DNA from 4 places in the Aeromonas simiae genome. Region 1 is predicted to be linked to each of the others. Evidence: predicted binding sites of a transcription regulator. Region 1 holds the regulator's gene; each other region holds the start of a gene.
The links. Region 1 encodes sigma-54, which starts transcription at its own class of promoters, with help from an activator protein. Its sites were predicted from a motif close to TGGCACNGTTTTNGCTT; they were not measured.

Region 1 (3,659 bases):
ACGGAAAGAGGAGGCCAACTGCTCGGCGATGAACACCGAGCGATGCTGACCACCGGTACAACCGATCCCGACCGTCAGATAGCTGCGGTTATTACGCTCCAGATGAGGGAGCCAGGTAGCCAGCATGTTCTCGATCTGTAAGGTGAACTGCATCACGTCGGGTTGGCTGGCGAGGTAACGGGCAACCGGCTCATCCTTGCCCGTGTAGGGCTTGAGCTCGGGGATCCAGTGCGGGTTCGGTAAAAAACGGGCATCGAAGACGAAGTCAGCATCCTTCGGGATCCCGTATTTGAAACCAAACGACTCGAACACCAGTACCAGCTCATTCTCCTTCTTGCCGAGTACCCGTGTCTTGATGAGTTCGCTCAGATCGTGAATGCTGAGGTTGGTCGTATCGATGCGCAGGTCTGCGGTGGAGGAGAGCGGAGCCAGCAGGTGGGTCTCCTTGCGGATCGCCTCATCCAGTGAAAGGTGATCACGTGACAGGGGGTGCAGACGGCGGCTCTCGCCATAGCGCTTGAGCAGAGTGGTGTTCTCGGCATCGAAGAAGAAACTGATGTACTCTACCCGCCCATCGCCACGCACCTGTTGCAACAGGTTCTCCAGCTTGTCTGAGGTGGCAGGCAAGTTGCGCACATCGATACTGACGGCCAGCCGGTCGTATTGCCCCTCCACTGCCACGATCAACTGTGGCAACAGATTGACGGGCAAGTTGTCGACACAGTAGTAGCCAAGATCCTCCAGCACCCGCAGAGCCACGGTCTTGCCAGAGCCGGAACGCCCACTGACGACGATGAGTTGCATACTTTCCTCCTCAGAATGCAGGTGGTGAAACGGCGACCAACCAGGGATCAGGCCGAAATCATGATCTGGTAGAGTTCTTCATCACTGCCCGCTTGGCGCAATTGGCGGCAAATCGCCTTATCACCAAGCCGGGAGGCCATCAAGGAAAGGGTCTTCAGGTGCTGCTTGCACTCGCTCTCGGGTACCAGCAGGGCAAACAGGAGATCGACAGGCTGGTTGTCGACCGAATCAAAAGGAATGGGCTCTGCGAAGGTCATCAACACGGCGGTCGGCGGGAACTCGTCATCAATGCGGCCGTGCGGGATTGCGATACCAGCACCGATGCCGGTACTTCCCATCTTTTCACGGGCCAGCAGGCACTCAAAAAGAGCCTGTCGGGAAGTGCCGAGGTGATCGGCGGCTAGCTCGCTGATGAGTTCCAGAGCGCGCTTCTTACTACTACAAGGGACTGCACTCTTGGTACAGTCCCTGCTCAATATGTGTTCCAGTTGCATGTTATTTTTGCTGTAGCTTGTCTTTGTGTTTGATGATCTGCCGATCCAGCTTATCAATCAAGGTATCGATGGCTGCATACATATCGGCATGTTCGGAATTAGCGAAAACCTCGCCCCCGTTGACGTGCAGCTTGGCTTCGGCAATCTGCTTGAGTTTTTCAACGTTAAGAACCACATGGACGTTATTGATATGGTCGAAATGGCGCTCCAGCCGGGCAAACTTGCCGGTGACATAATCACGCAATGCTTCAGTGATCTCTACATGGTGTCCAGTCAGGTTGATTTGCATAACGTCTTCCTTATGTTGTGCCTACACCAGGCGCTTGCGCTGATTAGATGGTGGGATCATGAGGGACTCGCGATATTTGGCGATGGTCCGTCTTGCCACCATGATCCCCTGCTCCGCTAACAGATCGGTGATCTTGCTGTCACTGAGCGGCTTAGCAGGGTTTTCGGCCGTCACCAGCTTCTTGATCAAAGCCCTGATGGCGGTCGATGAACACTCTCCTCCCCCTTCGGTGTTGACGTGGCTCGAGAAGAAATATTTGAGCTCGAAAATACCGCGTGGGGTATGCATATATTTTTGGGTAGTCACCCGTGAGATGGTCGACTCATGCATCTCGACCGCCTCGGCAATATCGTTGAGTACCATGGGCTTCATCGCCTCTTCACCGTACTCAAAAAAACCTTGTTGCTGTTCTACGATACAACTCGCCACTTTGAGCAGAGTATCGTTGCGGCTCTCCAGGCTCTTGATAAACCAGCGAGCTTCTTGCAGGTGAGAGCGGATGAATTGGGTATCTGAGCTGTTGCGGGCACTTCGTGCCATGGCCGCATAGGTCTCGTTGACCCGGATGCGCGGGGCGCTATCCGGATTAAGCTCGACCACCCATTTGCTCCCCTTCTTCACCACGGACACATCTGGGATCACGTACTGGGAATCCCCCTGCACCACGCTGTTACCAGGGCGAGGCTCCAGCTGCTGGATCAGATCCAGCACCTCCTTGAGATCGCTTTCTTTAAGCCGAGTCTTGCGGGCTAGCGTCCGGTAGTCCCTGGCACCTAGCAGATCCATATGATGGGTGACCACCTCAATGGCCTCCTTGAGCCAGGGCAGGTCTGGTGCAAACTGCCCCAGTTGGATCAACAGGCACTCCTGCACAGAACGGGCGGCCACCCCAACCGGGTCAAAACGCTGTACTCGCTTGAGCACAGCTTCCACCTCGTCCATCTCCACATCGTACTCATCCGAGCTGACTGCCGTATGAATATCCTCAAGGGAGACGGTCAGGTAGCCGGACTCATCCACTGCGTCGATAATTGCCAGCGCAATGGCGGCATCCACATCAGAAAACGGGGTTAATCGCATCTGCCACAGCAGATAATCCTGCAAGTTTTCGGTCGTTTCCCCTTGGTAGACAGAATCTTCACCATCGAAACTGGGGGCAGCGAGCTGCGCCGTACCGGCCGAGTAGATCTCATCCCACGTCGTATCGACCGGCAACTCATCGGGCATTTGTTCCTGTGACATGGCCTCTGAAGAGTCCATCTGGCTGTTATCAGAGGCACTGTCGAGGGAGGTGACATCAGGTTCGACTTCTTCCTGCTCCAGCAAGGGGTTACTCTCGAGGGCTTGCTGGATTTCCTGCTGAAGTTCCAGGGTGGAGAGCTGGAGCAGACGAATTGCTTGTTGTAGTTGTGGCGTCATGGTCAACTGCTGACCCAGACGCAACTGCAGTGTCGGCTTCATCTATGTTGGAATATCCTTATTGTTCAGCGCTCGGGCCCGGGGCTTCCCCCTTACTATAGACTGAATTGATCACCCAGATAGACCCGCTTGACCTGCTCATCCGCCAGGATCTCGCTCGGTGTTCCCTCCGCTATCATCTTGCCGTGACTGACGATATAGGCCTTCTCACACACATCCAGAGTCTCTCTGACATTGTGGTCGGTGATCAAGACACCCAAGCCGCGATCCTTGAGGTGCTGGATGATCTTCTTGATATCAATCACAGAAATCGGATCCACGCCAGCAAAGGGCTCATCAAGCAAAATGAAACGAGGATCGGCCGCCAGCGCACGGGCGATCTCCACCCGGCGACGCTCACCACCAGAGAGGCTCTGACCCAGGCTATCGCGGATATGGGTGATGTTGAACTCCTCAAGCAGTTGCTCAACATTCTCCTCCCGCTGCGCACGGGTCAACTCCTTACGGGTTTCCATTACCCCCATCAGATTGTCAAACACCGACAGACGGCGAAAGATGGAGGCTTCCTGTGGCAGATAACCGATACCGTTACGTGCTCGTTCGTGCATGGGTTGGGTACTGATGTCGCGCTCATCAATAGTGATGCAGCCTTC
Region 2 (3,659 bases), 1.6 Mb from region 1:
TACTCTTGCGGGTGTTGAAATCGGCATGGTCAAAGGACCGGGCATTTTACTCCGCAATGCCGCCCCTGACCAGTTAATATCCAGCCGCGCCATCTCCTGCCTCATGGCGGTTTTTTGTGGCGCCCGGTCACTGCAGGGGAGGGCAAAGGCGGGTACAATGCCCCCCTCGTCAGCGGCCCGAGTGGCCTGCAACTGGAATTTCAGCGTGATGCAATCTTGTGATATCGCCATCATAGGCGGTGGCATGGTCGGCGCCGCAGCGGCTGCCCTGCTGGCCCAGCAGGGGCGTGAGGTGGTGCTGGTCGAGGCCGAGTTACCGGCCCCCTTTGCCGCGGAGCAGCCGTTTGATCTACGGGTCTCGGCCATCAGCGCCGCCTCGGTCGCCCTGCTCGAGCAGGCCGGCGGCTGGGCGCATACCCGCGCCATGCGCGCCTGCCCCTATCGGGCGCTCGAGACCTGGGAGTGGGAGGGGTTTACCACCCGTTTTCATGCCGATGAGCTGGGGCTGCCCCAGCTTGGCTACATAGTCGAGAACCGCCTGGTGCAGCTCGGTCTGCTGGCGGCGCTGGAGCAACACCCCCATGTGCGTACCCTGACCCCGGCCCGTCTCGCCCGGCTCGAGCAGGAGCCGCAAGGGGTGACCCTGACCCTGACCGATGGCACTCAGCTGAGCGCCCGCTGGGTACTGGCCTGCGACGGAGCCGAGTCGGTGACCCGGCAGTTGGCGGGGATCGGTGTGTCGCGCTTCGAGTATCGCCAGCACTGCATGCTCATCAACATCGACACCGATGCGGCGCAGCAGGATATCACCTGGCAGCAGTTCACCCCGAGCGGCCCGCGCGCCTTCCTGCCCTTGTCGGGCCAGCATGGCTCCCTGGTGTGGTACGACAGCCCGGCGCGTATCCGCGCCCTGATGGCCCTCGAGCCGGCCGCGCTGGAGCGGGAGATCCGCGCCGCCTTCCCCAGCCGCCTCGGCGGATTTCGGGTCACCGGGCGCGGCAGTTTTCCGCTGGTGCGCCGTCACGCCAACCGTTATCACGCCGGCCGGGTGGTGCTGCTCGGGGATGCGGCCCACACCATCAATCCGCTGGCGGGGCAGGGGGTCAACCTCGGCTTTCGCGATGTGGCCTGCTGGTGCGAGCTGCTGCAAAAAGCCGGAGAAAAGTGGCACGACGCCGCGCTGGCGGGGCGCTATGAGCGCCGGCGCCGCCCCGACAATCAGTTGATGCAGTCGGGGATGGATCTCTTCTACGCCAGCTTTAGCAACCGCCTCGGCCCCCTGCCGGTGCTGCGCAACCTTGGCCTTGGTCTGGCGGATCGGGCCGGCCCGCTCAAGGCGCTGGCCCTGCGCTACGCCCTCGGCCTCTAGCCGCGATCACACTTATCGCCGCCGATGCGCCCATGGTCGCCCTTTTCGGGTAGCATGGCGGCTTCTTCTCGCAGTCAATACGGAATCGGAACATGCGCAGTACGACACGTGAAATGGCAGCCCACAAGCGGGTTGCCCTGGTCGCCCACGACAACATGAAGCAGAACCTGCAACGCTGGGTCATGCAGCGCAAAGAGGCGCTCAAGCTGCACCACCTCTATGCCACCGGCACCACGGGCACCCTGCTTGGCAAGTCCGCCGGCCTGCCCATCACCTGTCTCTTCTCCGGCCCCATGGGGGGCGATCAGCAGCTCGGCGCCCTGATCGCCGAGGGCAAGATCGACGTGCTCATCTTCTTTTGGGACCCGCTCAACGCCGTGCCCCATGACCCGGACGTCAAGGCCCTGCTGCGCCTGGCGGCGGTGTGGAACATTCCGGTGGCTACCAACGAGGCGACCGCCGATTTCCTGATGGACTGCCCGCACATGAACCAGCCGTTCACGGTTGAGATCCCGGATTATGCCGGTTACCTCAAGGAGCGCACCGCCTGAGGCGCCCCCCTTTGCCGATGAAAAAAGCCGGACACGTGTCCGGCTTTTTTGTTCCTGCCGCTCTTAGCGCGACAGCCCCTTCTGGGCGAACTTGGGGCGAGCATTCATGATCTGCTCGACCTGCTCGTCGCTCATCTTGCCGCGCGACAGCCCCAGCACCTTGTAGGTGAGCAGGGGGCGTGCCGGCAGGGCGATCATCAGGGCGCGGATCTGGTTCTCGTCCTCTTTCTCCCTGTGTGGGCGGCCATAGGCGTAGGTGAGGATGCCCGCATCCATCAGGTTTTTGACGGCAGGCTCGGTGATCGGCAGATTTATGACGCTTTTTCGTTGCAGCACGAACTCGCGCAGCACTGCCTTCTCGTTGAAGTCGAGAAACGAGAGGGTCTGCTCCATCTGGTCGTGCTGGCGACGTTCACTCCATGCGTCACACAGCCACTCCCAACCGATGAGCAGCCCCTGGCTGGCGAAGTAAGAGAGGGCGACCAGCATGCCGACACCCAGCCAGCCGCCATAGATCTCGGTCCAGCGGCTGACGGCTCCGCCCATCAGGGTGGAGGGGAACAGCAGGATCAGGCTGCAGCACAGCAGCAACCAGACCATGACCCAGTTGAGGCGAGCCAGATGATGGAAGTGTTGGATCCAGCGTTTCATGTCTATTCCTCGGTAAAAGGGGCAAGCGCAGGATCTAAAGCAAGGGACGTGCCAATAAAAAAGGGGCGAGTGTTCGCCCCTTTCGCCTCGGTGGTTCAGTACTGCTGGGATCAGTACTGCTGGAAGTAGCGCTGGATCTGCTGGGGATCCTTGGTCTTGGTGAGGGCCAGCATCAGCAGCACCCGCGCCTTCTGCGGGTTGAGGGTCTCGGCGGCGACGAAGCCGTACTTGGCGTCATCCACCTCGGCATCCTGAGTGGTCGAGCCGGTCGGCACTCGGCTTGAACGCACGACGCGGATGCCGTCCTTGCTCGCCTTGGCCAGGGTGTCGAACAGGGTGTGGTAGAGGTTGCCGTTGCCGACACCGGCACTGACGATGCCGTCAAACTTGGCGTCGACCAGCGCCTTGGCCGGCAGATCCGAAGCGTTGGCATAGCTGTAGACGATGCCAACCTGGGGCAGCTTGTCGAGCTTGCTCACGTCAAATGGGGTGGCACTGGTGTGCTTGTACTGCGGGGCGCGCTGGTAGTCGATCTTGCCATTGTGGATGTAGCCGAGCGGGCCGAAGTTGGGGGCGGCGAAGGTCTGCACCCCTGTGGTGTTGGTCTTGGTGACGTCACGGGCATCGAGCACGGTGTCGTTCATCGCCACCATCACGCCACGCCCCTTGGAAGCCGGATCGGAGGCGGTCACCACGGCGTTGTAGAGGTTCATCGGGCCATCGGCGCTCATGGCGGTGGAGGGGCGCATGGCACCGACCAGCACCACCGGTTTGTCACTCTTGACGGTGAGGTTGAGGAAGTAGGCGGTCTCTTCCATGGTGTCGGTGCCGTGGGTGATGACCACGCCGTCCACGTCATCCTTGGCCAGCAGCTCGTTGACCCGCTTGGCGAGGGTCAGCCACACCTCGTCATTCATGTCCTGGGAGCCAATTTTGACCACCTGCTCCCCTTGTACCTCGGCGATCTTCTTCATGTCGGGCACGGCGGCGATCAGGGTGTCGATGGCGACCTTGCCGGCCTCGTAGTTAGATTGGGTGGCCGATTGGCCTGCGCCGGCTATGGTGCCGCCGGTGGCCAGGATGTGGAC
Region 3 (3,659 bases), 1.1 Mb from region 1:
GGCTCTCCCCTTCAAACAGGGTGAAGCCGATGTCATGTATTTGCCGCGTCACCGTTTGTCCGGCCAGGCGGGCCAACAGCAGGGTCGCCGCCTCACAGCCAATGGCCTCGCGCGGAGTGACGATGCTGGCCAGTTGTGGCGAGATGGCTCGCCCTATGTTGAGGGCGTTGACCCCGGCCACCGCGATCTGCTGGGGCACAGGTATGCCGCGCGCCTGGGCCCTCAGTATCACCCCCACCGCCATGTCATCGTTGGTGCAGAACAGGCCGTTGAGATCCGGCCAGCGCGCCAGCGCCTGATCGAGCAGATCGCCCCCCAGGGTGAAGGTGGAGGCATCGCCGGTCAGCAGGTGACGCCCCTCCAGCCCGGCCGCCTGCATCGCATCGTAATACCCCTCCATCCGCAACCGGGTACGCACGTCCAGCCGCGCCCCCAGATAGACACTGCGCGTGCGCCCACGCGCCAGCATGGCCTCGGTCATGGCGCGAGCGGCAGCCCGGTGATCCATCCCCACCACCATGTCGATGGGCTCCTCGGGAAAGTCCATGATCTCCACCACCGGAATGCCGGCGGTGGCGATCATCTTGCGGGTGCGCTCGGTGTGCTGGCTGTCAGAGAGGATCAAGCCATCGACGTGGTAGGAGAGCAGGGAAGCCACCTGCTCCTCTTCACGAGCCGGATCATACCCATAGTGGGCCAGCAGGGTCTGGTAGCCGGCAGGGCGGGTCACCGACTCGATGCCGCGCACCACTGCTGAGAAGACCTGGTTGGAAAGCGAAGGGATCAGGATGCCGATGGCTCGACTGGTGGCGTTGGAGAGGATGTCGGGCGCCCGGTTCGGGATGTAACCGAGCGCCTCGACCGCCTCGGCGATCCGCTCACGAGTACCCTCGGCCACCGCGTCCGGATCGCGCAGATAACGGCTGACCGTCATCTTGGTCACGCCAACCCGATCGGCGATGTCCTGAAGCGTCGGGCGGCGTTTGCGAGTGTCGTTCATGGGGGATCCTGCGGGGAATGTTACCTGTAACATACCCGTTTTACCCTCCCAAGTCAGCCGTCAGATGGGCGCCTTGTCGCGGTTAGTGGCCGCAATGTGATGGATGGCGAGATCGGCACCGATGAACTCCTCCTCCTCGCTCAATCGCAACCCCACCAGCCACTTCATCATGCCATACACCAGCAGGCCGCCGAGCAGGGCCACGACGATGCCGAGCAGGGTGCCCAGCACTTGGCTCATCAGGCTCACCCCACCCATCCCCCCGAGATAGGTGTGGCCGAAGAGGCCAGCGGCGATGCCGCCCCAGGCGCCGCACAGGCCGTGCAGCGGCCACACGCCGAGCACGTCGTCGAGCTGCGGCAGGCGACGCTGCAACCAGGTGAAGGCCCCGATGAAGATGGCACCGGCCACTCCGCCCACCAGCAGGGCACTGATGGGATGCATCAGATCGGAACCGGCGCACACCGCCACCAACCCCGCCAGCGGGCCGTTGTGGATGAAGCCGGGGTCATTACGGCCAAGCAGCATGGCCACCAGGGTCCCCCCCACCATGGCCATCAGTGAGTTAAGCGCCACCAGACCGCTGATGCTGCCGAGCTTCTGAGCCGACATGACGTTGAAACCGAACCAGCCGACGGTGAGGATCCAGGCGCCCAGGGCCAGCATCGGAATGTTGGAGGGGGCAAAACCCACCGCATGGCCGCCACGGATGCGTCCCTTACGCATGCCAAGCAGCGCCACCGCCACCAGAGCAATCCAGCCGCCGATCGCATGCACCACGACGGAGCCGGCGAAGTCGTGAAAAGGGGCACCGAAGTGGTGCTCAAGCCAGCGCTGTACCCCGTAGTTGCCGTTCCAGGCGATCCCTTCAAACAGGGGATAGACCAGCCCCACCGTCAGGCCGGAGCAGAGCAGCATGGGGTAGAAGCGCGCCCGCTCGGCGATACCGCCGCTGATGATGGCCGGGATGGCGGCGGCAAAGGTGAGCAGGAAGAAGAATTTGACCAACTGATAACCCTGCCCCGCCGACAGGGTCGGGGCATCAACCAAGAAGGTGTGACCGTAGGCAATCCAGTAGCCGAAGAAGAAATAGGCCAGAGTCGAGATGCCAAAATCGGTGATGATCTTGACCAGGGCGTTGACCTGATTCTTGCTGCGTACTGTGCCTAGCTCCAGAAAGGCAAAGCCGGAATGCATGGCGAGCACCATGATGGCGCCGCCGAGCACAAACAGGGTGTCCGCGCTCTGGGTGAGCATGGCGATTGCGTTGGTGTCCTGCACTGTGTGTCTCCATCCTGAATCGTTGTTATGTGCCGCGCGGGGCGCGGTGAACTGCAGGGGGGTCACAGAGCAGGAGTCGTGCCAGCAAAAAGGGCCCGATTTGCGGGCCCTTGATACGTGCAACGAGTCATGATGGGGCGCCAGTTTTGTGCGTGGCACCAGAAAGGGGCAATCAGCCGCCGCGGCCCAGCCAGCGGGTGGGGTTGATGGCTTCCCCTTGATAGCGGATTTCGAAGTAGAGGCCGGTCTGCTCCTGACCGCCGCTATTGCCGACCAACGCCACCGGCTCCCCCTGCTCCACCTGCTGGCCGACCTGGCGCAGCAGCGACTGGTTGTGGCCGTAGAGGCTCATGTAGCCCTTGCCGTGATCGACCACCAGCAACATGCCGAAGCCATCGAGCCAGTCGGCGTAGACCACCTTGCCGGGGGCGACTGCTTTGACTTGGGAGCCTTCGGGCGCCCCTATCAGGGTGCCCTTCCATTTCAGCTCGGCAGTACGGCGCGAGCCGTAGGCGATGAGGATCGGCCCCTGCACCGGCCAGCGCAGGGCCCGGCTGGTGCTTAAGCCTGAGCTGTAGCGCCGGGTCTGCGCCTCGGCTTGGGCCAGCTCTTGTTGCTGGCGGCGGGCGAGCTGACGGTCTTCCTCTCGCTTGGCCTTCTCGGCCTGCTTGCGCAGCCGCTCCTGCTCCGCCTTGAGTTTGGCGATGCGCTGGCGCTCGCGCCGCTCGGCCTCTTCCTGTTGCTTGCGCAGCGCCTCGAGACGCGCCTTGAGCTTCTGCTCCGACTTGACCAGCTGATTTAGCTTGGCTTCGTCGCTTTGCACGTCTTTTTGCAATTCACGCCGGGTCTTCTCACGCGCCTGCTGACTGGCCAGCAGGCTCTGGTGTTGCTGCTTCTGATCGTCCAGCAGTGCCTGTTGGCGAGCCAGCGTCTGCTCACTCGCCTGCTGGTTGGCGGTAATTTTCTGCTGGGTGGCGCGCAAAGACTCGATGGCCTCGATGCGGGCCTTGTTCAGATAGTCGTAGAAATCGAGGGTGCGGCTGAGGCGGTTGGGGTCCTGCTGATTGAGCAGCACCTTGAGGTAATCGTGTTCGCCGGAGCGAAAAGCGCTCTCGGCCTGTTTGGCTAGCAGGGCCTTCTGCTTAGTGGCCTGGGACTCCAGCTCCACCTTCTCCTTGGCCAGCTCCTGGATGCGCGCCTCGCTCTGTTTGAGCTGATTGCGCGTCTCATCGAGTTTGGCGGCGGCACTCGACACCACCATCTCGTCCTGCTTGAGCTGGGCGGCGAGCTTGGCCAGCTCCTGCTTGCCGAGTCTGACGGTCTGCTGCTGCGCCTTGATCTGCCCCTGTACTTTCCCCAGCTCACTACTGGGAGCGGC
Region 4 (3,659 bases), 1.9 Mb from region 1:
CCCTGCACAAACGGGCCCACCAGGTCATGACTCGCCACCCCATCACGGTCTCGCCGCGCATGTCGCTGCAAGCGGCCGCCAGCCTGATGCTGGACAAGGGGGTCTCCTGCCTGCCTGTGCTCGACAACGGCGAGCTGGTGGGGATCGTGACCTGGAAGGATCTGCTGCGCGCCTGCATCAATCAGGGCTGCTTTCAGGGCTAAGCGGGATCACCTTGAGGCGGTGGGAGTCAGCGCCCACCACCTTGACGGTGCTGCCAGCCGGCAGCGGCTCGTCGCAGATGACGCTCCACACCGTATCGTCGAGGCGTACCCGGCTCTGCCCCTGCGCCACGGCATCGAGCAGGATCACCTCCCGCCCCATGTACCCTTGCAGCCTTTGGTTGAGCCCTGACGCCGCATCGTGCGGCGCCTGATCGCGCCTATGCTGCCAGCGCCACCACAGCCAGGTGGTGAGGGTGGCTTGCAGGGCAAACAATAGCCACTGCCCTTGCCAGCCAAAGGGGAAGAGCAGCAGCAGCAACCCCACCTCGAGGGCGGCGATGCCGGTCCACAGCAGCAGACCGACGCTGGTGCTCACCTCAATGACCAGCAGCAGGCAACCCAGCCCCAGCCAGTGCCAGTGGGAGAGGGTGGTCAGCCACTCGCTCATGTGTTTTTCCCATTACGGCCGATGCCATTGGCCAGCAATTCGCCGATGCCGCCGATGGCGCCGATCAACTGGCTGGCTTCAAGCGGCATCATCACCAGCTTGCTGTTGTCGCTCTCGCCGATGCGGGTGAGCGCCTCGGTGTATTTCTGAGCCACGAAGTAGTTGATGGCCTGCACATCCCCCTTGGCGATGGCTTGGGAGACCATCTCGGTGGCGCGGGCTTCGGCCTCGGCAGCCCGTTCGCGCGCTTCGGCGGCGAGGAAGGCGGCCTGACGCTCACCCTCGGCCTTGAGGATCTGGGACTGCTTCTCCCCCTCGGCCTTGAGGATCTTCGATTGGCGCACCCCCTCGGCTTCCAGGATTTCGGCGCGCTTTTGGCGTTCGGCCTTCATCTGGGCGTTCATCGCCTCGACCAGATCGTGCGGCGGCTGCACATCGCGGATCTCGATACGGGTCACCTTGACCCCCCAGGGGGCGGTGGCGGCATCCATGGTGCGCAGCAACTTCTCGTTGATGGTGTCGCGCTGGGAGAGCATCTCGTCGAGCTCCATGGCGCCGAGCACGGTACGGATGTTGGTCATGGTCAGGTTGCGGATGGCACTCATCAGGTCGTTCACCTCATAGGCGGCGCGGTGCGCCTCGACCACTTGGACGAAGCTGATGGCGTCGATGGTGACGTTGGCGTTATCGCGGGAGATCACCTCTTGGGAGGGGATGTCGAGCACCTGCTCCATCACGCTGATCTTGTGGCCTATCCGATCGATGAAGGGCACCAGCAGGTTGAGGCCGGGGGAGAGGGTGCGGGTATAACGGCCGAAGCGCTCCACGGTCCAGCTGTAGCCTTGCGGCACTATCTTGATGCCGGCGCTCAGGGTGACGATCACCATCACGACAAAAATGGCCAACACGATCAGGGGTTCATTCATCATCTTGCTCCTTTTGATGGATTATCAGCAGCTTATACCCCATAAGGGGAAAGGGCCAGCCATCAGACTGCACCAAATAGGGCTAATTGCACCAAATTGGCCCAAGAACTGTGCAGGATCGCCGCCTTTTCCTACCTATTCACCCTAAATCAGAATTGGCGCACAACTTGCTGTGTCATGGCTGTCCATCATTAGACTACAAATTGGAAGCGTATCGACACTGGCGTCTGCCCCGCAGGGGGCGGGCGCCTTTTTATTGGTCTCGGAGGAGCAAGCCATGCGGAGTGTATGCGCCTATTGCGGCGTCGGCTGCGGCGTCAGGGTGGAGCAGGAGGCCGGCCAGTGGCGGCTGGCAGGGGATGAGGCCCATCCGGCCAACCGGGGGGCGTTGTGCATCAAGGGCAGCAGCCTGATCGAGAGTCTCGCCTTTCCCGAGCGGCTGCTCTACCCGCGCTGGCAGGGGGAGCGGCTCACCTGGGAGGGGGCGCTCGATCGGCTGGCCGGCGAGCTGGCGCGCATCATAGGGGAGTCGGGGCCACAGAGCGTGGCGCTCTACCTCTCGGGCCAGCTCACCACGGAGGATTACTACGTCGCCAACAAATTGATGAAGGGCTTTATCGGCTCGCCCCACGTCGACACCAACTCGCGGCTGTGCATGTCGTCGGCCGTGGTGGCGCACCAGCGCGCCTTTGGCGAGGATCTGGTGCCCGCCTGCTACGAGGATCTCGAGCTGGCCGATCTGGTGGTGCTGACCGGCGCCAACACTGCTTGGACCCATCCCGTGCTGTTTCGCCGCCTGCAACAGGCGCGTGAGCGGCGCCCCGGGATGAAGCTGGTGGTGATCGACCCGCGCCAGACCATGACGGCGAGCCAGGGAGATCTGCACCTGCCGCTGCGCCCCGGCAGCGATGTGGCGCTGTGGAACGGCCTGTGCCGCTACCTGCTCGAGCAGGGGCTGTGGGACAAAGCCTATGTGGCGCGCCACGTGGCCGAGTTTGACGGGCTGGCCGCCGAACTTGACCGCCCCTGCTGGCACCCCGAGGCGGTGGCCGCCGCCTGCGATCTGCCGCTTTGCGATCTGCTCGGCTTCTACCGCCTGTTTGGCGCCAACCCGCGCACCGTGACCCTGTTTTGTCAGGGGATCAACCAGTCCGAACGCGGGGTGGATCAGGCCGGCTGCATCATCAACGCCCACCTGCTGACCGGGCGCATCGGCAAGCCAGGGGCGGCCCCCTTCTCCATGACCGGCCAGCCCAACGCCATGGGGGGGCGCGAGGTGGGGGGGCTTGCGACCCAGCTCGCCGCCCACATGGGCTTTGACGAGGAGAGCCGCGATCGCCTCGCTCGCTTCTGGGGGGCGCCACGGCTGGTGAGCGGCCCCGGCCACAAGGCGGTGGCCCTGTTTGAGGCGCTGCACAAGGGGGAGATCCGCGCCCTCTGGGTGCTCGGCACCAACCCCGCCGTCTCCTTGCCCGACTCGCTGCGGGTGCGCGAGGCGCTGGCCCGCTGCGAGCTGCTGGTGGTCTCCGATGTGACCGCCGACACCGACACCGCCCGGCTGGCCCACCTGCTGCTGCCAGCCGCCGCCTGGGGCGAGAAGGGGGGCACGGTCACCAACTCGGAGCGCACCATCAGTCGCCAGCGCGCCTTTCTGCCGCCGCCCGGCGAGGCGCGTCCCGACTGGTGGGCGCTGACCCAGCTGGCGCGCCGGCTGGGCTTTGCCGAGGCGTTCCCCTATGAGCACGAGCAGCAGATCTTCTGCGAGCATGCCGCCCTCTCGGGCTTTGAGAACGACGGGGCGCGCCAGTTCGATATCTCGGCACTGGCCCACCTGAGCCGCGAGCAGTATGAGGCGCTCACCCCCCTTCGCTGGCCGGTCAACGCCGCACACCCCGACGGCTGCGATCGGCTGTTTGCCGATGGCCGCTTCGCCACGGCCGATGGTCGGGCCCGGCTGGTGGTGGCGGCGCCGCCCGCGGCGCCGTTGCAGGTCGCGCCCGGTGAGGGGTTGCCACTGCTGCTCAACTCGGGGCGGCTGCGCGATCAGTGGCACACCATGACCCGCACCGGCCACGTGGCCCG

Region 2: the regulator sigma-54 is predicted to act here: its motif matches at 2,609-2,625, upstream of FE240_RS03150 (superinfection exclusion B family protein).
Region 3: the regulator sigma-54 is predicted to act here: its motif matches at 2,349-2,365, upstream of FE240_RS00640 (ammonium transporter).
Region 4: the regulator sigma-54 is predicted to act here: its motif matches at 1,734-1,750, upstream of FE240_RS04520 (nitrate reductase).

Annotation. Positions count from the first base shown of each region.
Region 1 is NZ_CP040449.1:3,023,813-3,027,471, forward strand. Features, by position in the region: gene rapZ (RNase adapter RapZ) at 1-804, opposite strand, end outside; gene ptsN (PTS IIA-like nitrogen regulatory protein PtsN) at 852-1,298, opposite strand; gene hpf (ribosome hibernation promoting factor) at 1,300-1,587, opposite strand; gene FE240_RS14370 (RNA polymerase factor sigma-54) at 1,609-3,048, opposite strand; gene lptB (LPS export ABC transporter ATP-binding protein) at 3,102-3,659, opposite strand, start outside.
Region 2 is NZ_CP040449.1:661,325-664,983, forward strand. Features, by position in the region: gene FE240_RS03140 (FAD-dependent oxidoreductase) at 209-1,369, shown strand; gene FE240_RS03145 (methylglyoxal synthase) at 1,462-1,920, shown strand; gene FE240_RS03150 (superinfection exclusion B family protein) at 1,984-2,571, opposite strand; gene ansB (L-asparaginase 2) at 2,682-3,659, opposite strand, start outside.
Region 3 is NZ_CP040449.1:132,925-136,583, reverse strand. Features, by position in the region: gene FE240_RS00645 (substrate-binding domain-containing protein) at 1-1,000, opposite strand, end outside; gene FE240_RS00640 (ammonium transporter) at 1,061-2,281, opposite strand; gene envC (murein hydrolase activator EnvC) at 2,454-3,659, opposite strand, start outside.
Region 4 is NZ_CP040449.1:942,171-945,829, forward strand. Features, by position in the region: gene FE240_RS04505 (CBS domain-containing protein) at 1-203, shown strand, start outside; gene FE240_RS04510 (NfeD family protein) at 178-651, opposite strand; gene FE240_RS04515 (SPFH domain-containing protein) at 648-1,577, opposite strand; gene FE240_RS04520 (nitrate reductase) at 1,855-3,659, shown strand, end outside.